DNA from 3 places in the Sphingobium sp. RSMS genome. Region 1 is predicted to be linked to each of the others. Evidence: predicted binding sites of a transcription regulator. Region 1 holds the regulator's gene; each other region holds the start of a gene.
The links. Region 1 encodes LexA, which represses DNA repair genes until DNA is damaged. Its sites were predicted from a motif close to GTTCCNCNCTTGTTCT; they were not measured.
Positions count from the first base shown of each region.

Region 2: uvrA (excinuclease ABC subunit UvrA) is a predicted target of LexA. The motif match lies at 1,848-1,863, and genes of this name have one in related genera.
Region 3: EGM87_RS04370 (ATP-dependent helicase) is a predicted target of LexA. The motif match lies at 1,748-1,763, and genes of this name have one in related genera.

Region 1 is NZ_CM191257.1:359,385-366,048, reverse strand. It holds gene trpC (indole-3-glycerol phosphate synthase TrpC) at 1-493, shown strand, start outside; gene moaC (cyclic pyranopterin monophosphate synthase MoaC) at 490-975, shown strand; gene EGM87_RS01700 (molybdopterin molybdotransferase MoeA) at 972-2,153, shown strand; gene EGM87_RS01695 (hypothetical protein) at 2,238-2,396, opposite strand; gene lexA (transcriptional repressor LexA) at 2,550-3,236, shown strand; gene EGM87_RS01685 (ComEC/Rec2 family competence protein) at 3,227-5,371, opposite strand; gene gltX (glutamate--tRNA ligase) at 5,419-6,664, shown strand, end outside.
Region 2 is NZ_CM191257.1:1,866,279-1,872,942, reverse strand. It holds gene uvrA (excinuclease ABC subunit UvrA) at 1-1,798, opposite strand, end outside; gene EGM87_RS08840 (septal ring lytic transglycosylase RlpA family protein) at 1,962-2,534, shown strand; gene EGM87_RS08835 (UrcA family protein) at 3,080-3,400, shown strand; gene EGM87_RS08830 (LytR/AlgR family response regulator transcription factor) at 3,583-4,326, opposite strand; gene EGM87_RS08825 (sensor histidine kinase) at 4,599-5,708, opposite strand; gene EGM87_RS08820 (hypothetical protein) at 5,870-6,115, shown strand; gene EGM87_RS08815 (hypothetical protein) at 6,195-6,446, shown strand.
Region 3 is NZ_CM191257.1:940,301-946,964, reverse strand. It holds gene rsmD (16S rRNA (guanine(966)-N(2))-methyltransferase RsmD) at 1-516, shown strand, start outside; gene EGM87_RS04380 (Fe-S oxidoreductase) at 723-1,196, opposite strand; partial or broken gene EGM87_RS04375 (GFA family protein) at 1,333-1,728, opposite strand; gene EGM87_RS04370 (ATP-dependent helicase) at 1,835-4,111, shown strand; gene EGM87_RS04365 (YcxB family protein) at 4,295-4,792, opposite strand; gene EGM87_RS04360 (phytanoyl-CoA dioxygenase family protein) at 4,890-5,576, opposite strand; tRNA gene EGM87_RS04355 (tRNA-Ala) at 6,002-6,077, opposite strand; tRNA gene EGM87_RS04350 (tRNA-Ala) at 6,273-6,348, opposite strand; gene EGM87_RS04345 (TIGR02300 family protein) at 6,436-6,664, opposite strand, start outside.

The DNA of each region.
Region 1 (6,664 bases):
GGGGCATGACGATTATCTGGTCGCGGCCCGATCGGCCTGCGCCCTGCCGGTGCTGCGCAAGGATTTCATGGTCGATCCCTGGCAGGTGCTGGAAAGCCGGTCGCTCGGCGCCGACGCGATCCTGATCATCGTCGCCGCGCTGGACGACAATCAGATGGCGGAGATAGAGGACGCCGCCCTTGGCCTGGGCATGGATGCGCTGGTTGAAGTGCATGATGCGCAGGAACTGGAGCGCGCGATGAAGCTCCGCTCGCGCCTGATCGGCGTCAATAATCGCGACTTGCGCGACTTCACGGTCGATTTCGCCCGCACCTACGAACTGGTCGGACAGGCTCCGGAAGGATGCACCTTCGTTGCGGAAAGCGGCATCGGCAGCCATGACGACCTGATCGCCATGTCGGACCATGGCGTGCGCTGCTTTCTGGTGGGGGAAACCCTGATGAGGCAGGCGGATGTCGAAACCGCCACGCGCAGGCTGCTGACGGGGCGATGAGCAAGCTCACCCATCTGGACGAGGAGGGGTCGGCCCATATGGTCGATGTTTCCGCCAAGGCGACGACCGCGCGCAAGGCTGTCGCGAGCGGCCGCATCAGCATGAGCCCCGATGCAGCAGCAGCGATCGAGCAGGGATTGGTGAAGAAGGGCGATGTGCTGGCCGTGGCCCGCGTGGCGGGCATCATGGCGGCCAAGCGGACCGCCGACCTCATCCCGCTCTGCCACCCGATTCCGCTCAGTTCGGTCAGCATCGACCTCGATCTCGACGGCAGCGGCGTGACCGTGACGGCGACCGCGAAGACCGCCGGTCAGACCGGCGTCGAGATGGAGGCGCTGACCGCCGCGTCGGTCGCGTTGCTGACGGTCTATGACATGGCCAAGGCGCTGGACAAGGGCATGATCATCAGCGACGTGCGCCTGCTGGCCAAGAGCGGCGGCAAGTCCGGCGACTGGACGGCTGGGGACGGGCCGGCGTCATGAGCCTGCTTCCGGTCGCGGAGGCGCAGAGCCGCCTGATGGCGCTGGCAAGGCCGCTGCCGATGGAGCATATGCCCATTCCCGCCTGCGCCGGACGATGGCTGAAGGAAGATGTCGTTGCGCTGCGTGATCAGCCCTGGGCCGATCTTTCCGCCATGGACGGCTATGCCGTGCGCGCCGCTGAATGGCCCGGGCCATGGCAGGTCGCCGCCGAAAGCGCAGCGGGCGGCCCGCCGCCTCCGCCCCTCGAACCCGGCCAGGCCTGCCGCATCTTCACCGGCGCGCCCTTGCCGCAGGGCGCCGACAGCATCCTGATTCAGGAAAATGCCGCGCGCGAGGGGGACATGCTGCGCGGGCTGGAGGAGGCGCTGACGAAGGGGCGTCATGTGCGTCCGGCCGGTTCCGACTTCCGCAAGGACGGCCTTTTGCTGAAGGCCGGCAGCGCATTGGGGGCGGCGCAGATCGCGCTCGCCGTGCTGGCCGGGCATGGGACGCTGCCCGTATCGCGCCGGGCGCGGGTCGCCCTGCTCTCGACCGGCAACGAACTCGTGCCCCCCGGTGCGCCGACGCAGCCCGGCCAGCTTCCCTCATCCAACGCGCCGATGCTGGCCGCCCTGCTCGCCGGCCTTTCCTGCGATGTCATCGATCTGGGGATCGTGCCGGACGATCTCCCCGGCATGGTCCAGGCCTTTGCCCGCGCCAGCCAGGCGGACATCATCGTTTCGACCGGCGGCGCATCGGTGGGCGATCACGACATCGTCCGCCCGGCTTTCGTCCAGGCCGGGGGTTCGCTCGATTTCTGGAAGATCCGCATGCGTCCGGGCAAGCCGTTGATGGCGGGGACATTGGGTTCCGCCGTCTTCCTGGGCCTGCCGGGCAATCCGGTATCGGCCTTCGTGACGGCGACGCTGTTCCTGTTGCCGCTGGTCCGCAACATGATGGGCGCGGCATCGCCCCTGCCCCGCACCGCGCCGGCGACGCTCGCCGCGCCGCTGCCCGCCACGGGGGAACGCGACGATTACCTCCGCGCCTTCCGCACGGAAGCGGGCATCGTTTCCGTGACATCGCAGGACAGCGCCGCCACTGCGGCCATGGCGATGGCCGACTGCCTCATCCTGCGCCCCGCCGGCTCTGCTCCGGTCGCCGCCGGCGATCCCGTCACGGTCCTTCCCCTCGCATAAGGAAAGGGGCCGCCGCGCGACCCCTTCCAGTGCAGTCCTGACGGATGGCGGCGATGTCAGCCATGCTGGACCGCCGCCGTTCCTTCAACGCTGCTGCTTGCCGGGCGACTTGTCCTGACGGCGTTCATCGCCCATCTGGCCCTGCCGGTCTTCCTGCTGCTGCTGGCGTCCACCCTGGCTGGAGCGGTCGCCGCCCTGCTGGTCGCGACGTTGACCGCCGCCCTGGTTGTTCTGGTTGGCCATCTTTCTCTCCTATTCACCTTCTTCGTGGAAGGCAGGCGTTAAACGGCCTGCGGCCTTCCGCGTTCCAGCAAAAGCGCCCAACGGTTAGGCGCTTGACTTGCCCCGTTCCGTTTCCTATGCGTTCTCCATCCGTTCCAAGGAGGGCAAGGCGAGATGTTGACACCCAAGCAACAGGAATTGCTGAGCTTCATTCAGACCCGGCTGGAGGAGGGAGGCGTATCCCCCTCTTTCGAGGAGATGAAGGAAGCGCTGGACCTGCGGTCCAAATCCGGCATCCACCGCCTGATCAATGCGTTGGAGGAACGCGGCTTCATCCGCCGCCTGCCCAATCGCGCCCGCGCACTGGAAGTGCTCAAACTGCCCGATGCCATGCATCGCGCTCCCAAGGTCGTCGTGCCTGCCAAGCCGCCGCTGACGCCCGGTCCAGCGGCCAGCAGGCCACCGGTCGCCGCCAACGACATATTGGAGATTCCGCTGCACGGCCGGATCGCGGCGGGTGTGCCGATCGAGGCGCTGGAGGGGCAGAACATGCTTTCCGTTCCCGCCGCGCTGCTGGGCACCGGGGATCATTATGCGCTGGAAGTGGCGGGGGATTCAATGGTCGAAGCGGGCATTCTGGACGGCGATTTCGCGCTTATCCAGCGCACCGACGTCGCGCGCGAGGGGCAGATCGTGGTCGCCCTGATCGACGAAAATGAAGCGACGCTGAAATATTTCCGGCGTGAGGGTCCGAAGGTCAGGCTCGATCCCGCCAACAGCGCCTATGAACCGCAAATCTACGACCCTCGGCAGGTTCGCATCCAGGGCAAGCTGGCCGGGTTGCTGCGCCGCTATAACTGATGCTTCCTGTATTCGCGCGGCCGGCTGGAAGGCCGCGCGACCCAGGGGTGCTCATCATGCCACGCCTTCGCGCTGCGCATGGTGCCATGGTCCAGATCGATGGTCAGGCCACCCGTCCTGGCGAGGAAGCGTCGATCCACCTTCAGCCAGCGTGGGCGACAGGCGCCCGGCAGGCGGCGGTCGCTGACGACGATGTCTGAATAGGCGCAATCCCGCGCCAGTATCGCATTATCGATCCTCACGCTGCGTCGCGTCAGCAACAGGTTCCAGTTCCGGCCCCCTCCTTTCAGGCGAACGGCGCATAGATCGGGAGAACAGCGGGCCTGGGGCAGCGCCGTCAATGCCTGCAAGGTACCGTCATAACCCGCGCTTTCAGCCATGACGTCGCGCGCATAGCCGCCGGCTCGCGCCCGCAGCATCGCCATGCCGCCATCGGCAGTGCGCACCGCGACATGCCGGCCGTCCCCGCTTATCAATATGGCGGGCATCGGGCTGGTCAGCACCATCATGACGCCCGTGGTCACGGGCATCAGACCCGCCCAGCGCCACCGGCTTCGCCATAGCAGGCACCACAGCATGCCCAGCAGCATCAGGCCGAACACCACGCCCGACTGGGCGGGCGCCAGAACCACCGCCCAAGGGCTGGACGCCACGCCATGGGCAATCAGCAACAGCAGGTCGATCGATCGCGCGGCAAGCCACCAGAAGGGCGCACCCCACCCGCCGAGGTCCAGCAGCAAGGCCGTCGCCTCCAGCGGCATGACCACCAGCGTCGTAAGCGGTATGGCCACCAGATTGGCGATCGATCCCAACATGCCCGCCTTGTGAAAATGGAACAGCGCGATCGGCGCCAGCACCAGCTCCACGACCAGGCCGGTCGCCAGCATGCCCGCAAGATTGCGCCCGATCCGGCGCCATACCCCTTCGTCACGCGGCGCGAGAAAGGCGCGGAAGGCCGGATGCTCGCCCAGCGACACCAGGGCTATCACGGCCGCGAAGCTCATCTGGAAGCTCGGCCCCACCAATGCTTCTGGCCAGAGGATCAGCACCACCAGCGCCCCCGCCGCCACGAGCCTGAGCGTGATCGCGTCCCGCCCCATCGCCAGTCCGCCCAGCACAAGCAGGGCAGCGACGCAGGATCGCACGGTCGGCACCTCTGCGCCAGTCAGAAGCGTATAGCCGATGCCCGCCAGAGCGCCGCCGCCCGCGGCCAGCAGCATCAGCGGCCAGTCGAGAGCCGCCCGGCGGCTGAGCGCCATCATCCGCATCAACAGGAAGATCACCGCAGCGATCAGGGCCGTGACATGCAGACCGCTGATCGACAGCAGATGCGCAAGGCCGCTCCGCCGCATCGCCTCCGCATCTGCCTGCGCGATCGCGCCCTGATCGCCGGTGGCCAGGGCAGCGGCGATGCCGGCGCCCTGTCCCGGAACGCGCTCCAGGATATGCTCGAACAGACGCGCCCTCAACCGGGGGCCGGCCGTGGCCGGCCGCAGGACCGTAACCGGCGGCAGCACACGCCCGGTCGCGCCGACGCCCTCGAAATAGGCGCGGCGCGCAAAATCATAGCCGCCCGGCAGGCTGGGCGGCGCAGGCGGCATCAGCCTTGTGCGGAAGGCTATGATGGCTCCCTCCCCGACCCCCGGCGGCATCGACGCATCGTCAAGATTGACGCGCACCAGGGGCGGCAGGGCAGGCACGCCGACAGGCCGGACCAGCACGCGACTCATGTGCTGCGCGGGCAGCCTTTCGACCGACCGGACCTCCCCCTTCAGCGAGATGAAGGCCGGGCGGTCGAGGGGCGGCGATCCGACGATCGTCGCTTTCCCCCAGACCAGCAGGCACCCCGCACAGGCAAGAATGCCACCGACGACGATCGCCTGACGCACCCGGCCACCGGGCGGCAAAAGCAGCGCGGCGCAGGCAACCGCAAGCGTCACGCAGCAAAAGGCCAGCCATTCCAGCCGATTAGGCAGAAGGAACCAGGCCGCGATTCCCGCAGCCAGGGCGACCGGAACCCATAGCGGCAACCGTTCGCGCTCCTCCTCCAGCCACAGCTCCACGCCGCGCCAAATCCGCGCCGCTTTCCCCCGGGCCGAACTGACAACGGAGGTTTGTCGTGGCTCGAAAGCCATGCTAGGGGGCGTCGCGATCATGGATGGGTCGGGTGGTATCCGGGCGAATGGCAGGGAATGAAACGGTGAGTGCTACAGGTTCGAACAAGCAGGTAGTAACCCGTTTTGCGCCGTCGCCTACCGGTTTTCTTCACATCGGCGGCGCGCGCACCGCGCTATTCAACTGGCTGTTCGCACGTCATCACGGCGGCAAGTTCCTGCTGCGGATCGAGGACACAGACCGGGCCCGCTCCACCGAGGAAGCGGTCGCCGCGATCTTCGACGGGCTGGAATGGCTGGGGCTGGGCGGCGACGAACCGGCGGTTTTCCAGTTCGAGCGCACGCCCCGCCATGCCGAAGTGGCGAACCAGATGCTCGCCTCCGGCCATGCCTATCGCTGCTATGCGACGCCCGAGGAACTGGCGGAACTGCGCGAGCGGCAGCGCGCCGCCAAGCAGCCGATGCGCTATGACGGGCGGTGGCGGGACCGCGATCCTTCCGAAGCCCCGGAAGGCGCGCCCTTCGTCATCCGCCTGAAAGCGCCGCGCGAAGGCGAGACGGCGATCGAGGACGCCGTGCAGGGCCGCGTCGTCGTCCAGAATGCGGAGCTGGACGACATGATCCTGCTGCGTTCGGACGGCACGCCCACCTATATGCTGGCGGTGGTGGTCGACGACCATGACATGGGCGTCACCCATGTCATTCGCGGCGACGACCATCTCAACAATGCGTTCCGCCAGCTAGGCATCATAAAGGCGATGAATTGGGAAGAGCCCATCTACGCCCATATCCCGCTGATCCACGGGGCCGACGGCGCGAAGCTGTCCAAGCGGCACGGCGCGCTTGGCGTCGATGCCTATCGCGACGAGTTGGGCATGCTGCCCGAAGCGGTGTTCAACTATCTGCTGCGACTCGGCTGGGGCCATGGCGACGAGGAGATCATTTCCCGCGAGCGTGCGGTGGAACTCTTTGATATTTCAGGTGTCGGCCGCTCGCCCTCTCGCTTCGACATCAAGAAGCTGGAGAATCTGAACGGCCATTATCTGCGCGAGGCGGATGACGCGCGCCTTGCCGCGCTGGTCGCGCCAAGGGTTGCGGCAAGGTTGAACATCGACCTGCCGGAGGATGGCGAGAAACGGCTTGCAGAGGCCATGCCGTCGCTCAAGCCCCGCGCCAGGACGCTTAACGAAATTGCGGAGGGCGCCGAATTCTTGTTCAAAAATTGCCCGCTCGATTTTGACGAGAAGGCGCTTGCTCTGCTAGACGATTCCGCACGCGCGCTGCTGGGACAGACAGCCGACGCTCTTGCACCCG
Region 2 (6,664 bases), 1.5 Mb from region 1:
TGCCCTGCGCGACGATGGTGCCGCCGTGGACGCCCGCGCCCGGCCCCATGTCGACGATATAGTCGGCGGTGCGGATCGCGTCTTCGTCATGTTCCACGACGATGACGGTGTTGCCGAGGTCGCGCAGGCGCTTGAGCGTGATGAGCAGGCGGTCATTGTCGCGCTGGTGCAGGCCGATGGAGGGTTCGTCGAGGACGTAGAGGACGCCCGACAGGCCGCTGCCGATCTGCGAGGCGAGGCGGATGCGCTGGGACTCGCCGCCGGACAGGGTGCCGCTGGTGCGGTCCAGGTTCAGATAGTCGAGGCCGACATTGTTGAGGAAGCCGAGGCGCTCCACGATTTCCTTGAGGATGGCGCGGGCGATCTGGTTCTGCTGATCGTTGAGGCGGCTGGGGAGGGTGGAGAAGAAACCGAGCGCGTCCACCACCGAGCGGCGGGTGGACATGGAGATGTCTTCCCCCGCGATCTTCACCGCCAGCGCCTCCGGCTTGAGGCGGGCGCCGTGGCAGGTCTCGCACGGCATGGCGGTCTGGTATTTGCTGAGTTCCTCCCGCATCCAGGCGGATTCGGTCTGGAGGAGGCGGCGGTTGAGATTGCCGATGACGCCTTCGAAGGGCTTTTTCACCTCATAGCTTTTCTTGCCGTCGACGAAGCGCAGGGTGACGGGCCGGCCGGCGGTGCCGTGGAGGATGATGAGCTTCACCTCCCCCGGCAGGTCGGCCCAGGGGGTGTCGAGGGAGAAGCCGAACTCCTTCGCGAGGGAGCCGAGGACCTGCATATAATAGGGGCTGGGCGGGTTGGACTTGGCCCAGGGGACGACCGCGCCCTTCTTGAGGCTGAGGGCTTCGTTGGGGACGACGAGTTCGGGGTCGAACTCCTGCCGTTCGCCCAGGCCGTCGCAGGCGGGGCAGGCGCCCTGCGGGGCGTTGAAGGAGAAGAGGCGCGGTTCGATCTCCGCTATGGTGAAGCCGCTGACGGGGCAGGCGAACTTCTCGCTGAAGACGATGCGGTTGGCGGGGATGCCTGCGCCCTTGAGGTTGCCGGTGGATTCCGCTTCGACCTCGCGGCCGGGGACGGCGCCGTCCGCGAGGTCGACATAGGCGAGGCCGTCGGCGAGTTTCAGGGCTTGTTCGAAGCTGTCGGCGAGGCGGGTGGCCATGTCGTCGCTGACGGCGAGGCGGTCGACCACCACTTCGATGTCATGCTTGTATTTCTTGTCGAGGGCGGGGGCGTCCTCTATCGCGTAGAGTTCGCCGTCGATGCGGACGCGGGTGAAGCCGGCCTTCTGCCACTCCGCCAGTTCCTTGCGATATTCGCCCTTGCGGCCGCGGACCACGGGGGCGAGGAGGTAGAAGCGCGTCCCTTCGGGCAGCTGCATCACGCGGTCGACCATCTGGCTGACCGTCTGGGCGCTGATGGGGAGGCCCGTGGCGGGCGAATAGGGGATGCCGACGCGCGCCCAGAGGAGGCGCATATAGTCGTAGATCTCCGTCACGGTGGCGACCGTGGAGCGCGGGTTGCGGCTGGTCGTCTTCTGCTCGATGGAGATGGCGGGGGAGAGGCCGTCTATATGTTCGACGTCCGGCTTCTGCATCATCTCCAGGAACTGGCGCGCATAGGCGGAGAGGGATTCGACATAGCGGCGCTGACCCTCGGCATAGATAGTGTCGAAGGCGAGGGAGGACTTGCCCGAGCCGGAAAGGCCGGTGATGACGATCAGGCTGTCGCGCGGAAGGTCGACGTCGACGCCCTTGAGATTATGCTCGCGTGCGCCGCGGACGCTTATGGTGGTCAGCATTCGGCAGACCTCTGCTGAGAAATTTGCGTGAGACTCATGGGGGCGTGTTGTTCCAGATTTGTTCTTGGGAGGCAAGGGCCGGTCGGGCGCAAGATAGGGACTGTGCGGCGAAAGGAAAAGGCGGCGGCTTTGCCCCCGCGCCGGGCTGGGGTAAAGGGCGGGGATGAGCGGGACTTTTGTTCGGATGCGGTTCGGCGCGCTGGGCGTCGCGATGGCGCTGGCGGCCTGTGGCGGGGGGGTGCGCTATCGGCCCGTGAGCGACGTGCCGGTGCGGGTGGGAAAGCCCTATAGCGTCAGGGGCGTGACCTATGTGCCTGCCGCCGATCCGGGCTATGATTATCTGGGCTATGCGAGCTGGTATGGCGGGGAGAGCGGGAACCGGACGGCCAATGGCGAGCGCTTTCGGCCGAAGGCGGTGACGGCGGCGCACGCGACGCTGCCCCTGCCGAGCTATGTCGAGGTGACGGCGCTGGAGACGGGGCGGACGATCCTGGTGCGGATCAACGATCGCGGGCCCTTCGCCGGGCGGGGGCGGATCATCGACCTGTCGCGCGGGGCGGCGGAGCAGCTGGGGATCAGGGCGACGGGCCATGCGCCGGTCAGGGTGCGCGTCGTGGAGCCGCCGGAGAAGGACCGCAGCAAGCTGCGCGAAGGGAAGGAGGCGCCGGAGCGGCCGGTCGTCGATGCGCGGACGCTCGCCAATTTGCGGGCGCAGCTCGCCGCGCAGGGGCGGTGATGTCGTTCGTGGAAGAATGTCGTCCGTTCGTCCACGGCTGATGTTGCCGGGCGTGATGGATGGGCGGATCATCGAATGGGGAAAACGGTCGTTGCGCACCCGCGCTATGATGCGGTTCGACATGGCGACGATCTGGCTATGGATCGACCGGCCCCGGGCCGTATCGCCGCAAGATGATTGAAAGAGATCCCGGAGAGCCCGACAGCTTCCTGGATGCACCCCCGGCCTTTCCCTTGCGCCGGGGGTGTTTTTATGTGCGCGAATTGTTGAACGATTGTAATTTTACGCTACGGAACGGTTGTTTTTCTGTCGTAAAATTGTCGTTCGTCCCCGTGAGACTGTATTTGGTCGACGGGAGCGCCGTTGGCCGACAGGGACAGGCGCCGGTCGAAAGCGAAAAGCGATGCATTTGCAATGCGCCTAAACAAAATGGGCGAAGACAGAGACGATGATCTGTTGAGGCCTTCTCTTCTCTTCGCTTGAGGTCTGCACTGCGCGCCACGCGGCCAGGCCGACAAAAGCATAGCGTTGAGGAGACAATTGCCATGATCGCCATCAAGTTCACCGCTGCTCTCGCCGCCATGGCCGCCATGGGCGCCGCTGGCACGGCTTCCGCCATCGAATTCGAGTCCAACGGAAAGAGTGTCGAGGTCAGCTATCATGATCTGGACCTGTCGAAGACGAGCGACCAACGCGTCCTGAATGCCCGTATACGGCGTGCCGCGGCAAAGGTCTGCCCGCTCAACGATACCACGGCCGCGATCGAGAAGTGCCAGCAGGTTGCAGCCGCGCATGTTCGCGGCGCTGTGGACCTTGCCGTCGCCAAGGCTCAGAATGGGGAGCGCTTTGCCGATCTGGGCAAGTAAAAGCCAGTCAGCGCAGGCGCCTGAGTTATTCAATCGGTTTTTAGAAAAGGGCCCGGAATTCACCGGGCCTTTCCTTTTGTGGGCGCGGAGCGTTGCGGCTGCCCTTGCGGCGTCCCGCGGGCGTTGCCCTCCATCGTCTTTGGCGGTTTCCCTTCCCATCTGCGACGGGAGGACTGAAGGGGTCAGCGGCCTGCCATGGCGCGGGCGTTGGTGAGATAGGTGCGGCCGATGCGGATTTCCGTGCCGTCCGCGAGGCAGGCTGACCAGACGCCGCTGCCGTCGTGGCGCAGCCGGGAGATATGGTCGCGGCGCACGATGTGGGAGCGGTGCAGGCGGACGAACTGCTGCGGGTCCAGCCGGTTTTCCAGCGAACTGATCGTCTGGTGCAGCAGATAGCTGTTGGCCCCCACATGCAGCCGCATATAGTCGCGTTCCGCCTCGATCCGGTCGATCTGGACCGCGCCGATGCGGATCAGTTCGGAACGGTGCGGCACCCAGAATTCCTCCGCCCATTCGGGTTCGTCCTGCGTGCTGGTGGCGGGGGAGGGGACGGTGCGGTTGCCCAGCGCCTGTTCGACGCGGTCGATGGCGCGGGACAGGCGTTCATGGGCCACCGGCTTCAGCAGATAGTCCACGGCGGCAAGGTCGAAGGCCTCCACCGCGAAACCTTCGAAAGCGGTGACGAAGATCACTGCCGGGCAGATGCCCATGCGCGAGGTCGCCCGCGCCACCCCGATGCCGTCGAGCAGCGGCATGGCGATGTCGAGCATCACCAGGTCCGGTTCCAGCCCCTCGATCAGGCGCAGCGCCGCCTCCCCGTCGCTGGCGGTGCCGACCAGCGCGATGCGCGGTTCGCGGGCGCACAGCATCTGGAGGCGTTCGACCGCCAATGGTTCGTCGTCGACGATCAGCGTTCGGATGGGCATGGGTTCGACCTTTCACGGATTGCGCCAAGGATGGGGAAATTCCGTACCCTAGAGCAGATTCCGATCCGATTGCATCGGCTCGACTGCTCTAGGTTTTTGTTTTCTCGCGTTTTCCGAGTCGGCAGATGATTCCATCTGCTTGGAAAACGCTCCAGGCTGCGGCGACAGCATCCATTGTGCCTCTACCCACCTGCGGTTGCTGGGGAGAAATGGATGCTGAAGCAAGTTCAGCATGACGTCGCTTATATTTTCAAGTTGAATGTCGATACGGCCTAGCTCCGGCGGATGATGGGGAGGGTGAGGTCCACCGCGAAGCCGCCGCCGGGGCGCGGGCCATAGTCGATCCGGCCCTGTTCGCCGAAGCGGGCGGTCAGGCGGTCGCGCACATTGGCGAGGCCGATGCCGCTGCCCGCGTCCGCTTCGCTGGGCGGCTTGTCGCCATTGTCGGTGACGCTGATGTGGAGCATGCCCTCCTCCTCCCGCGCTTCGATGGCGATGGTCACCGGGCTGGAGGTGCGCGACACGCCATATTTGATCGCATTTTCCACCAGCGGTTGCAGGATCAGGCCGGGAACGCAGGCATTGAGCAGGGTGTCCGGGATGCGGATGCTGGTCGACAGGCGATCCGGGAAGCGCACCGCTTCGATGTCCAGATAGAGTTTCTGGAGATGCACTTCCTCCTCCAGCGAGACGTCCTCCAGCGGGTCGCCGGTCAGGCTGGTGCGGTAGAAATTGGAGAGGGAGAGGATCATCTGTTCCGCCTCGTCGCGCCGGTCCTTCATGACCAGCGAAGAGAGCGAGTTCAGCGTGTTGAACAGGAAATGGGGGTTCACCTGATAGCGCAGGGAGCGCAGTTCGGCCTGCTGGGCGGCGCGTTCCAGCCGGTCGGCGCGGCGTTCGACGCGATGCGCCTCGCTGGCGTAGGAGAGGGCGAGGTACAGGCCGGCCCAGGCGGCGAGGAAGAAATAGCGGCTGATCGCGTCCTCCACGATCTGCATCAGGGCGAAGCCCTGTTCGCTCGCATATTTCTGATAATCGGCGTCAGGAAACAGTGAGGCCGGGTCGTAGATGTTGAAGACGTAGAAATTGGCCGCCGCCGTCGCCAGCGCGAAGGGCGCGGCGAGCGAGAAGGCGGCGACGATGCGCGTCGTCAGCGGCTGGCGGTCGAAGCGGCGCAGGCAGAGATAGAGGACCCAGGTGACGACGATGCCGATCACCGTCACCACCGCGCGGCGCGCGGCCATGGCCCCCTGCGCCTCGAACCCCATGACGGAGGCGCGCAGCGTCACCAGCACCGCGTAGAAGAACCAGAAACCCAATATCGAATACAGTGCGACCGTCGGCGGCACGCCAGGCTCGCCGTCCTCGTTTTTTATGCTCATGGGCGAAAGTCTAGGACAAGGCGCGGCGTCTGTCGCCCCTTGGCGGCGAAGCTGGTCGAAGGGTTCCATGCGTTGGTCGATAGGGGCGGCGGGCGGAACCCGCCCTTGCCGCCGTCCGTTTCATGGTTCGAGGCGCCGGCGCGCCAAAAAAGGAGAGCATGATGAGCGACAAGACCGATATTCGGCCCAACAGCCGCGAGGAAGCCGACGACAGGCGGCCTACCGACGCGCAGGACCATGCGGTGACGACGGAGGAGAAGCTGGACGAGGGATTGATGGACAGCATGGATGCGTCCGATCCGCCATCGGCGACCGCGCCGGGCGATCATGGCGATCCGGTGCCGTCTTCCGGTTTTCCGGAAGGCAGGGATCGGCCGGACGGCGAGGATCGGAAGGACGGGCGATAGACGATAGGGGAAATCGTGATATGATCGGTCGGGAGGGCAGCCGCGCGTTGCCCTCCGCAGGTGAGAGGAGCCACTTCATATGCCGACTTCCGCCACTCCCGTGATCGAACGCATTGCCCGCGTGCTGGCCGGGCGCCAGCTCAGCCTGAACGGCGAGGGCAACGATCCGCATGCGGCGAGCGCAGTCGATGCCAGTTGGCAGGACCATGTCGACGATGCCTATGCGATCCTGCACACGCTGCGGGAGCCCGATGCGCAAATGGCGCAGGCGGGCGACGTGGCCGTTTGGCGCAGCATGATCGGCGCGGTGTTGGAGCGCAGGGCCGGGTAGGGCATCGCGCAGAAACGCCTGTCCTGAGCCGGTCGTGGGTGGGTGTTTTGCGCTGAAAAGGATGCGGCTGAAAACGATGCGACAGCGGAAAATTCGAGCGCGCGCCCTGCATCCGGTTTAACGCGGCGCTCCATGGCGGCGGCCGGGTTTGGGTTGCCCTTGCCGATCGGCCTGTCCTGCTTGCAGGGATCGGGAGCCGGGCCTCCGCCCTGGCGGAT
Region 3 (6,664 bases), 580 kb from region 1:
CCCCTTACCGCCCCCAAGGGCGACACAACACGCCCTACGGCGGACCGCACCCGGGAAACCCTGTTTTCCATGCTGTTGAGCCGGATCGGCTCCTTCGAGGGGCTGAGCGTTGGCGATTTCTTCGCGGGATCGGGCGCTCTGGGGTTCGAAGCGCTCTCGCGCGGCGCGGCAAGCTGCATCTTCGTGGAACAGGACCGCGCGGCGCTGGACGCGATCCGGGCCAATGGCGACAGGCTGGGCATCCGCCCCGACATTCGCCAGAGCAGCGTCCTGTCGCTGGGTCCGGCAAGCGAGCCGCTCGACCTCATCTTCATGGATCCGCCCTATCAGAGCGGCGCTGGCATGGTGGCGCTGGACAAGCTGAGCCGCCTGGGCTGGACCGGCCCCGCAAGCTGGATCAGCATCGAAACCGACCGGCGCGAGGATGTGGCGGTAAAGGGCTTTACCGTGGAGACGACCCGTGACGTGGGCAAGGCCCGACTGACGCTGCTGCGCGCAACGGAGCGCGCCGAATAGTCCAGGCGGATTGGGTGAAGTGATGGCGCGACGGACATGACCATGGGCCATCGCCACGGCTGCGCATTGCACCCAGCCTGCGACCCGGCATATCGGGAGCAGCCCCGGCGACCTTGCTGACGGTGCTCGACCGGCACAGCCTGACCGGGGGCGTGGCTGGACCGGGCTGGCGGCCATGATCGCCGCCATGCCCGGCCTGGCAAGCATCAACGCCGCTTGCGCATGGATTTGGGCGCTTCGCTCCGGTTGATGCAGCTATCCTGCACGGTCCTGCTGCACAGCGGATAATCCTTCTGCTCGGTCGGCGGCGGCGTCATATTGCCACCCACGGTCGCGGGATTGGCTGAGGTTCCGACAGGAGCGGAGGGATCACGCGGAACGCCGGCAGGAGCCGGTTGCATGCCCGTGTCCGGCGGCACGGCTCCGGTCGGCTGCCCCGCATTGGGATCGGCGGCTGGGGGCGGTGTCGCGGGCATCGCCGGAGTGGCCGGGCTGGCTGGCGTTGCTCCCGGTTCGGCGGGGGTCGCCGGCGTCGCGGGCGTCGCGCCCTGCTCGGGCGGAGGCGGCGTATCGGCGACGGGCGGCTGCGCCGAAGCCGGCATGTCCTGCGCGATCGCAATGCCGGTAACGCCGGTGCCGAAGGCCAATATGGCCGCACCTGCCAACAGGATCGATTTCATCGGGATCATCCTTTCCTTTGTTCTCGCCCCGTTCTGCCGTTTGGGCTGAACAAAGAACCGGATGCGCGATGCCTGCGTTCCGGCCCGGGCGACGAGCCGTTGCGGATGCGCCGCCAGACGATCCTGCCTGTGGGCCTCAGGCCTCGGGGTAGCGCTGGAACTTGGGCAGTTGATGCGCGCCCTCCATCCATGGCGCGGCCTCGGCAAATTGGACATGGATGGCTGGCGGCAGGTTCGACTGGTCGTCCAGCGTTCCGGTCTGGATGTCGATCATGCCGGGGAAAACGGCGGCATTGCGGTAGAAAAGGCCCGTACCGCAGGTTCCGCAAAATTCCCGCGTCACATTGTCGGAGGACCGGTATGCCACCGGCCGACCCGTCACCGTCACCTGTTATACAGGGAACAGGGCCCAGCCCACCATCGGCGCGCCCGCGCTTTTCCGGCAATCCGAACAATGGCACAGCGCGCTATAGGCCGGCTCGCCCTGCGCTTCGTAATGGATCGCCCCGCATTGGCACCGCCCCGAGAACATGGCCTTTACTCCTTGCATGATTCGCCTTTTGTTCTCATAGAAGGAGCGACGGTGCAAGGGCCGCCCGCCCTTGCCGCTTCCCGCCCGGCATCCTAGTTGATAGCGCATGACTCTGCCCGCTCCCTCCCCCGACGATCCCGCCTATCTCCAGGGGCTGAACGAACCCCAGCGGGAGGCCGTGCTCACGACCGAGGGGCCGGTGCTGGTGCTTGCAGGCGCCGGCACGGGCAAGACGGCGGCGCTCACCGCTCGCCTCGCCCATCTGATCGCCACCCGTCGGGCCTATCCTTCGGAAATCCTTGCAGTCACCTTCACCAACAAGGCGGCGCGCGAAATGCGGGAGCGCGTCGGCCGGATGATCGGCCCCGCCGTCGAAGGCATGCCCTGGCTGGGCACCTTCCACGCCATCGCCGCGAAGATGCTGCGCCGCCATGCCGAACTGGTGGGGCTGCAATCCAATTTCACGATCCTCGACACGGACGATCAGCTTCGCCTGATGAAGCAGCTCATCCAGGCGGAGGGAATCGACGAGAAGCGCTGGCCCGCACGCCAGCTCGCCGGCCTCATCGACCAGTGGAAGAACAAGGGGCTGACGCCGGAGGAAATCGGCGCCGGCGAGAGCGAGGGCTATGCCAACGGAAAGGGGCAGAAGCTCTACGCCGCCTATCAGGCGCGTCTTCGGGATGTGAATGCCTGCGATTTCGGGGACTTGCTGCTGCATGTTCTGACGATCCTGAAACGCCATCGGGACGTGCTGGAAAGCTATCAGCAGCGCTTCCGCTATATCATGGTGGACGAATATCAGGACACCAACAGCAGCCAGTATCTGTGGCTGCGCCTGCTCGCCCAGCAGCGCAAGAATATCTGCTGCGTGGGAGACGACGACCAGTCGATCTATTCATGGCGGGGGGCGGAAGTCGCCAATATCCTGCGGTTCGAAAAGGATTTTCCGGGCGCGAAGATCGTGCGGCTGGAACAGAATTATCGCTCGACCCCCCATATATTGGGCGCTGCGTCAGGAGTGATCGCGGAAAATGGCAATCGTCTGGGCAAGACGCTCTGGACCGACATCGACGTGGGCGAGAAGGTCCGCATCATCGGCGTCTGGGACGGGCCGGAGGAAGCGCGGCGCGTGGGCGACGAGATCGAATCGATCGAACGCAGCGGCCAATCGCTGGAGGGGGTCGCCATCCTCGTCCGGGCCCAGCACCAGACGCGCGAGTTCGAAGACCGCTTCATCCAGATCGGCCTGCCCTATCGCATCGTGGGCGGCTTCCGCTTCTATGAACGCGCCGAGATCCGGGATGCGCTCGCCTATCTTCGCCTGGTCAATCAGCCCGCCGATGACCTGGCGTTCGAACGGATCGTCAATGTCCCCAAGCGCGGCCTGGGCGACAAGGCCGTGGAAAAGCTGCATCGGCTTGCCCGGGCGGAGGGCGTTCCGCTTGCCGTCGCCGCCGCGCGAATCCTCGACACGGACGAAATGACGCCGCAGGCCCGCCGCAGCCTCGGCGCCTTCATCGGCGATCTCGCCCGCTGGCGGGACCGCGCGGTGCAACTTCCCCATGCCGAACTGGCCCGACAGATATTGGACGAAAGCGGCTACACCGCCATGCTCCAGGCCGAACGCACCGCCGAAAGCGCAGGAAGGCTGGAGAACCTCAACGAACTGACCCGCGCCATGGAGGAATATGAGACGCTGGGCGCATTCCTGGAGCATGTAAGCCTCGTCATGGACAATGAGGCGCAACAGGACGAGCGCAAGGTCACGATCATGACCATCCACGCCGCCAAGGGGCTGGAGTTCGACACGGTCTTCCTCGCGGGGTGGGAAGAAGGCATCTTCCCCTCCCAGCGCGCGCTCGACGAAGGCGGCCTCAACAGCCTGGAGGAGGAACGCCGTCTCGCCTATGTCGCGATCACGCGGGCGAGGAAGTCCTGCGTCATCCTGCACGCCGCCAACCGCCGCATCTATGGCCAGTGGACCAGCTCCATCCCTTCGCGCTTCGTCGGGGAATTGCCTCCCGAACATGTGGAGGAGGAAAGCAGCATGTCCGGCGGCGCCTCGCTCTGGCGCGCCAACTGGTCGGAGCGGGCCGATCCCTTCGCCAATGTCCAGCGCGGCACCGGTCGCGGCCCCGGGTGGCAGCGCGCCCAACAGAGCGGACAGTTCACCCGCGAACCCGCCCGGATCGTGGAGGCGCGCGCATCGGCGGTCTCGCTCGGCAACAAGGGGCGGGATGACATGAGCGTCGGCCTGCGCATCTTCCACCAGAAATTCGGCTACGGCACGGTGGCGGAGATCGAAGGCAACAAGCTGGAGATCGATTTCGAAACGGCGGGTCGGAAGCGGGTGATGGACAGCTTCGTTCAGCCTGCCTAGCCGTCAATCGAGCCTTTCCTCAAGACCGCCGTCCAATATCGTAGATACCGGATGAAATAGCATTGGTAGGTGCCGTTTTATATGGGAATGATAAAGATGGGTGGATTGCCGACTGGCAGCTTTCAGACAACCAAAACAGGAAAGCAGGCCCGAGCATTGGACGCCATTGGAGCAGCAGGTAGTTCACACCGTCACCGGAAATGAAGCTAATTGCTCCTGTGACAGCGCCCGGCTGGGGATAAAATTCATGAGCGCATCGCTTTGGCGAAGGATGATGGCGTCCTGCCCCTTCACGATTTTAACGAAATCCGACCACGAGAACTGCGAATGGCCACGAGATGAAATGAACGAGATGCCAGTTTCCGACCATTTTACGGTGGTATTATCGTGCAAGGACTTTTGTTGATCGAAGATGCGTCTGACTTGGCGGGGAAGCCGCAGATAGGCGGAAAAAAAGATCAACGAAAGCAACGTGATCCAGTATCCGAGTCCAATTGCAGCGGCAATTGGAACAGGAGCAATATCCCATTCCCAAGCGGCTGCCATCGCCATCACGGCAAGCGCTGCGCCCCCACTTACATAGGCTCGGATCACCCGTTTTGACTTGAGTGTCACTCGGAAATTGAGCCTATAGGCTCCGAGCAAATCTTCTGGCGTGGCTTGAAATGAGACCGTTTGCATTGCCAATTAAATGCCGACGGTTGAAAGGGTATGCAAGGTCTGCTTTTGAGCAAGTCAATCGCCGGGGTAACAGAAAATTTCTGGTCGCCCGCCGCCATTACACGCCCAGCCACTCCAGCCCGCCCGCAAGCTCATCTGCCGAGTAATCGATCTGCAAGACTCGACGGTGGCCCATGACGCTCGCCGCCTCCGAGGCATGTAGGATGGGAGTTGAATACACCCACACGTCGCCAGCCTTGGCGAGGCAGGTGTAAATGCCGGATTGAGCAACAACATCACCATATTGTTCGACCGGTATGCGCCCACGGACATGAGAGCCTGGAGCAATCAACAGCGGCGAATTTTGAGCGGGCACGTCGTCCAGATGAACCCGAAGGGTCAACATCCGGGCCAGCAGTTCAAACGGCGGCGTGACATGCTGCATTCCGCCTTTGATCGTCCAAGGCCCATAACCCTCGACATCGATCCGCCGCTTCACGCAGATTGTGCGGTCCTGATGCCATCCCAACGACCAGTTCGTCGCTGCGGTTTTGTCAAACAGGATTGCACGAACGGGGCGACATCGCGATCCAAGAAATTCTGCTGCAACGGAGCCTATTGCGCCATTTGCAGCCAGAAAAGGCCGGAGGGCTTGGATGCCGTGGATACGAACGCCTGCCTGCTCATGAGGAAATTCACGCAACGCCGCACATATGTCTGGAAGCAGCGGCAATACAGCGGCGGGAATGTGCTGTGCCCCGTCTTTGGCGAGAGTAAGGTTGTCGAGGTGCGCCGCTTGCTTCATCGCACCATGTAAAGCACTGACCTACGCCGCAGCAATGTCTGGTTTCGGATCGCTTGCACGGAGGTGCGAGCAGCAAGAAATGGTCGATTCCAGACGCTCCTTTCACCGGTCAGCTTTCGGACTTAACCGAGCAACTGAGGATCAGCCATAGTAACCCAACGGCAACAACATCCGCAAAAAGCATCCTATTTGCCAACAGGCGACCCTTTCCATCTGTCCTATCCCGCCCCGGTCAGCCTACCAGGCTCCGTCTTTGAAACGTCTGATATATTGGGTTCCTACGCATACGCGCGCGGGCGCACGCGCGCGTACACTGTGAACTTCGGCGGAAAACGGCAGAAATCAGCCGCAAAACAGCCGCCTACAATCCTGATTGGATCGAGAAGCTGGCCCATGGCGAGCTACTTCAGATGATAGGGGAAAGTTGGTGGAGCCTAGCGGGATCGAACCGCTGACCTCCTGCATGCCATGCAGGCGCTCTCCCAGCTGAGCTAAGGCCCCATCGTTGCGCGGCATCATACCGCATCCCAATGGATCAGGCCATGTCCGGCATAAAGCCGTCGGCCAAATATAGAACACTCCTTGCGTGGCGTTGGAGTGTTAATCGAGGTTATTCGCAACCTCACCACACCCCTCGCTTGCGCTCGGGAGTTTTGCCGGAAGCCGTCCCCCGGACGGCTTCTATTTCGGCAAAACTGGTGGAGCCTAGCGGGATCGAACCGCTGACCTCCTGCATGCCATGCAGGCGCTCTCCCAGCTGAGCTAAGGCCCCGTTTCCAGTGTCGGCGCCGTTGGGGCGGCGCCTCGGAGGCCGCTGCCATTAGGTGGCGGCGAACTCCTTGGCAAGCACAAAATTCAATTAATTGTCGTCGTCGCCATCATCCCCGCCGGCGTCGACGCCCAGATCGTCGTCGCCGCCCAGATCGACGTCATTGTCCGGCGAATCGCCGTCATCATCCACGTCCAGATCCAGGTCCAGATCGTCGTCCGCCGTCTCGATCTCGCCATCGGCGGTTTCGATGACCTTCTTGGGCGCTTCCTCATAGGGTAGCGGCTGCTTCGACTTCAGCACCGGTTCCGGTTCCCAG